2 regions of the Streptomyces sp. NPDC034099 genome follow, and region 2 is predicted to be linked to the other one. Evidence: riboswitches for the same ligand, from Rfam matches in the RefSeq annotation. Region 2 holds a riboswitch; the other holds the start of a gene.
What was found. A riboswitch is a leader RNA that binds a small molecule or an ion and turns the genes downstream of it on or off. The one in region 2 is predicted to bind glycine.
Positions count from the first base shown of each region.

Region 1: linked by a shared signal. The riboswitch ahead of gcvP (aminomethyl-transferring glycine dehydrogenase) and the one ahead of gcvT (glycine cleavage system aminomethyltransferase GcvT) in region 2 are both predicted to bind glycine.

Region 1 is NZ_JBVISR010000005.1:605,397-607,776, forward strand. It holds gene gcvP (aminomethyl-transferring glycine dehydrogenase) at 1-1,102, opposite strand, end outside; glycine riboswitch at 1,281-1,376, opposite strand; gene ACZ56V_RS18685 (PRC-barrel domain-containing protein) at 1,530-1,913, shown strand; gene ACZ56V_RS18690 (DNA polymerase IV) at 1,823-2,380, opposite strand, start outside.
Region 2 is NZ_JBVISR010000016.1:130,502-132,881, forward strand. It holds gene ACZ56V_RS34125 (enhanced serine sensitivity protein SseB) at 1-149, opposite strand, end outside; gene ACZ56V_RS34130 (AAA family ATPase) at 229-897, opposite strand; glycine riboswitch at 1,075-1,168, shown strand; glycine riboswitch at 1,169-1,284, shown strand; gene gcvT (glycine cleavage system aminomethyltransferase GcvT) at 1,324-2,380, shown strand, end outside.

The sequences.
Region 1 (2,380 bases), on a different contig from region 2:
GGGCGATGGCCCGCAGGCCCTCGGGGCCGTGGTAGACGGCGTACATGCCGGCCATGACGGCGAGCAGCACCTGAGCGGTGCAGATGTTACTGGTGGCCTTCTCGCGGCGGATGTGCTGCTCGCGGGTCTGCAGGGCCAGGCGGTAGGCCTTGTTGCCGTCGGCGTCCACGGAGACGCCGACCAGGCGTCCGGGGAGGCTGCGGGCGAACTTCTCGTGCACGGCCATGTACCCGGCGTGCGGTCCGCCGAAGCCCATCGGGACGCCGAAGCGCTGGGTGGTGCCCACGGCGATGTCCGCGCCCAGCTCGCCGGGCGAGGTGAGCAGCGTGAGGGCGAGCAGGTCGGCGGCGACGGTGACGAGCGCGCCCAGCTCGTGCGCCCGGTCGATCACCGGCTTGATGTCGCGGACGGCCCCGGAGGCGCCCGGGTACTGGATCAGGACGCCGTTGATCTCCCGCTCGGCGATCTCGGCGGGGATGCCCTCGCTCAGGTCGGCGACGACGACCTCGACGCCGGTCGGCTCGGCACGGGTCCGTATCACGGCGACGGTCTGCGGCAGCGCGTCCGCGTCGACCAGGAACAGGCCCTTCTTGTTCTTGCCCATGCGCCGGGAGAGGGCCATCGCCTCGGCGGCCGCGGTGCCCTCGTCGAGCAGCGAGGCGCCGGAGGTGGGCAGGCCGGTCAGCTCGGCGACCATCGTCTGGAAGTTCAGCAGGGCTTCGAGGCGGCCCTGGGAGATCTCCGGCTGATACGGCGTGTACGCCGTGTACCAGGCCGGGTTCTCCATGACGTTGCGCAGGATGACCGGCGGGGTGAAGGTGCCGTAGTAGCCGAGGCCGATCATGGAGTCGAGGACCTGGTTGCGGTCGGCCAGGGAGCGCAGCTCGGCCAGCACCTCTGCCTCGGAGCGCGCGCCCGGCAGGTCCAGCCGGTCGGCGTTCTTGATCACATCCGGCACCGCGGCGGCCGTCAGTTCGTCGAGCGAACCGTAACCGACCTGCGCGAGCATCTTGGCCCTGGCCTCGTGGTCGGGGCCGATGTGGCGCTGCTCGAAGGGCATGGCCTGTTCGAGTTCGGAGAGCGGAGTGCGGTGGGCGGTCATTGCGGAGGCCTCCTGGTCTGACGACCTTCGAGGGGCACCACGGCGCGGGTGCCCGGACGGCCTCCCCCTCTGTCATCTCGACCTGAGAGCTTCACCGGGCGAGCCCTGGGGGCTCTCCCGGCTTTCACCGTCGGTGAGAGCGGAAGCCGTCGACACCCGCCCTGCTTTCCAGAGTGACCTCGTCCGTGCGGTACGTGAGCCTGAGAGATTCCGGGGAGGATTTGCTCCTTCGGCGCCTCCGGTGGTGTCCGGAGGACTCTCCCGCGCGGGGTCAGCAGCCGTTTGCCAGCGTACCAGCGAGGCCGCCGCACGGACTTCGAGTGGCCGACCCGCCACTTGTGCTCTTTTGTAGTACTTACGGATGATTAGGCGGCTGGTGTGTGCGACCCCAGTGCGGCCCAGTGGTGCGATCAAGTGGAGGGCCCCCGTGCGTACTGACATCGATCCGCGGAACCTGATCGGCCGCAAGGCGTTCGACCGCGACGGCACCAGGATCGGCACCGTGGACGAGGTCTACCTCGACGATGCCACCGGCGTCCCCGAGTGGGCGGCGATACGGACCGGTCTCTTCAGCAGGGACGCCTTCGTCCCCCTGGAACCCAGCGAGCTGGTCGACGGCGCCCTGCGCGTGCCCTTCGACCGGGCGCTGATCAAGGAGGCCCCCGACTTCGGTGTCGGCCGCCACCTCTCGCCCGAGCAGGAACTCCAGCTCTACCACCACTACGGCTTGGACGTGGCGGCCGCTCCCCCGCCGCCCGACCACGACTTCGGCAAGCTGGCCGGCAAGGGCAAGGGCCCCGACGAGGGCTGACCCGCCCCGCCCTCCGCGTCGGCGACCAGCGGCAGCGGATCCGCGGGGATCAGCTCCGGGTCGTCCACCGGGAAGGTCCGCACCCGCCCGACCTCCGAGTACGGCGTCTCGAAGCGCACGGTGACCCGTCCGAGACCGCTGCCCTGCACCCAGCCGTGCCCCAGCTCCGTGTGCCGCACGTCGTGCCCCGCCGGCCACCGGCGCTCGGTGGGCGAGGGTCTGTGCTCCGCGGCGGGCCCGGTCTGCGGCTCCTCGGCCGGTTCCTCGGCCCGCTCCCCCGCGGCCTGGGCGAACAGGTCCTCCTGCGTGTAGTCGGCGAGCCCGCTGACGCCCACCCCGAGCAGCCGCACACCGCCCGTGGTGTCCACCGAGTCCAGCAGTCTGGCCGCCGCCTCGCGCACCACCGCGGGGTCGTCGGTGGGCCCGCGCAGGGTCTCGGAGCGGGTCAGCGTGGAGAAGTCGTATCT
Region 2 (2,380 bases):
AGGGGTATCCACAGGAAGCTGCGGCCGAGGACCTCCACGATCCGGCCACCGGCCGACGGGATGCCGAGGGAGGCGGACAGCACCTCCTCCAGCTCGTTGCCTGGCCATCCGCCGTGCGGGTGGGGGTGCGCCTGTGCCGGGAAGTCCATCTGCCTACCTACCGCCTGCCTGGTACCGCCGTTCGTGGCTGAAAGGCTAACCCGTTCGATCCCGGGGCCCTACCCTGCGTCACCCCGTGAAGGCGATGCGGCGGAGGGTGTCGGCCGCCGCCCGGTCGAGGACCACCGCGGAGGCGCAGCCGGCGGGCAGGGAGCCCTCGGTCACCGCGCGCAGCAGACGGGAGTTGGCCGTGCGGTGCCGCAGGAACGCGTACCGCGAGACGCCCCGGCCGCGCTCGCGCTGGCCGGCCAGGGCTTCGCCGGGAGCGACGTCGAGGAGCAGCAGGTGCAGGGTGCCGTCCCGGCGGCGGGCCTCGCGGGCCAGCCAGCCGCGCACCCAGGCCTGGGTGCCGCAGTCGTGCACGACCACGCCCTCGCCGGAACGCAGCGCGCGGCGCAGCCCCGCGTAGTGGGCGAGGCGGACGAGGGGGCGGTAGAGCGCGTACGGCAGGAAGCGCGGCATGCGGCGCTCCCAGCGGTCGCGGGTGTCCTGGGAGTCGATGCGGCCGCCGCGCACGGTGCGCCGCATCAGCGTGGACTTGCCGCTGCCGGGCAGGCCGGTGATCACCACCAGGTCCCGGGGTCCGAAGAGCAGGGCGTGCGGGCTGCGGCCGTCGCGGTCCCTCAGGTCGCGGACGACGGGTGCGGTCAGTGGGGCACATGCCTCGGGGGCCGGAGCGGCGGGCTGCTTGGGCAGCGCGAGTCCGGAGGTCGTGGCGTACGCCGTGGTCCTGTTCACCGTGATCGTCCTCCCCTGGGGCGGTACACGAGTACCTCCCCGTCGAGTGTAAAGAGAAGGTAATGCGCGGGTCTCGCGTTTTCGTTCGCTTACTGCCACAAGCCGGTTACAGATCACGGTCTGCCACGGATGAGCCAGGCGTGCAATGATGGCGGCGCCAACTGCATACCGGCCGTTTGAATCCGCGCGGGAGAGTCCCCGGCCGCGCCGGGGCGCCGAAGGAGCAAGTCCCTCCCTTGAATCTCTCAGGCCCCGTTACCGCGCGGGCGAGGCACATCTGAAAAGCGGACCGCCCCCGACGGCGGTCCCACCCAAGGTGCAAGCCCTGATCGCCGTACTCCGGTGGCCGTGGCGAACCTCTCAGGTTCCGATGACAGATGGGGAGGACCGACCTCGCCACGTCCTGTCCTGGGAGACGACCGACCGATGAGCAGTACCGAACCGCGCCGTACCGCGCTCGATGCCACGCATCGCGCCCTGGGCGCGACGATGACCGACTTCGCCGGCTGGGACATGCCCCTGCGCTACGGCTCCGAGCGCGAGGAGCACGTCGCGGTGCGCGCCCGCGCCGGTCTCTTCGACCTCTCGCACATGGGTGAGATCACCGTCACCGGGCCGCAGGCGGCCGAGCTGCTGAACTACGCGCTGGTCGGCAACATCGGCAGCGTGAAGCCGGGCCGGGCCCGCTACACCATGATCTGCCGCGAGGACGGCGGCATCCTGGACGACCTGATCGTCTACCGCCTCGGTGAGACCGAGGCCGCCCCCTCCGACTACATGGTCGTCGCCAACGCCTCCAACGCCCAGGTCGTGCTGGACGCGCTGACCGAGCGGGCGGCGGGCTTCGACGCCGAGGTGCGCGACGACCGCGACGCCTACGCGCTGCTCGCCGTGCAGGGCCCCAAGTCCCCCGGGATCCTGGGCAGCCTCACCGACGCCGACCTGGACGGCCTGAAGTACTACGCCGGGCTGCCCGGCACGGTCGCCGGGGTCCCGGCGCTGATCGCGCGCACCGGCTACACCGGCGAGGACGGCTTCGAGCTGTTCGTGAAGCCGGAGCACGCCGTCGAGCTGTGGCAGGCGCTGACCCGGGCGGGCGAGGGCGCCGGACTGGTCCCGTGCGGTCTGTCCTGCCGGGACACGCTGCGCCTGGAGGCCGGCATGCCGCTGTACGGCAACGAGCTGTCGACCGCGCTGACGCCCTTCGACGCCGGTCTGGGCCGGGTGGTGAAGTTCGAGAAGGAGGGCGACTTCGTCGGGCGCGCCGCGCTGACCAGGGCCGCCGAGCGGGCCGCCTCCGAGCCGCCCCGCGTCCTGGTCGGCCTGGTCGCCGAGGGCCGCCGGGTCCCGCGCGCCGGGTATCCGGTCGTCGCCGGCGGCGAGGTGATCGGCGAGGTCACCTCCGGCGCCCCGTCCCCGACGCTGGGCAAGCCGATCGCCATGGCGTACGTCGACCCCGTGCACGCGGCCCCGGGCACGGAGG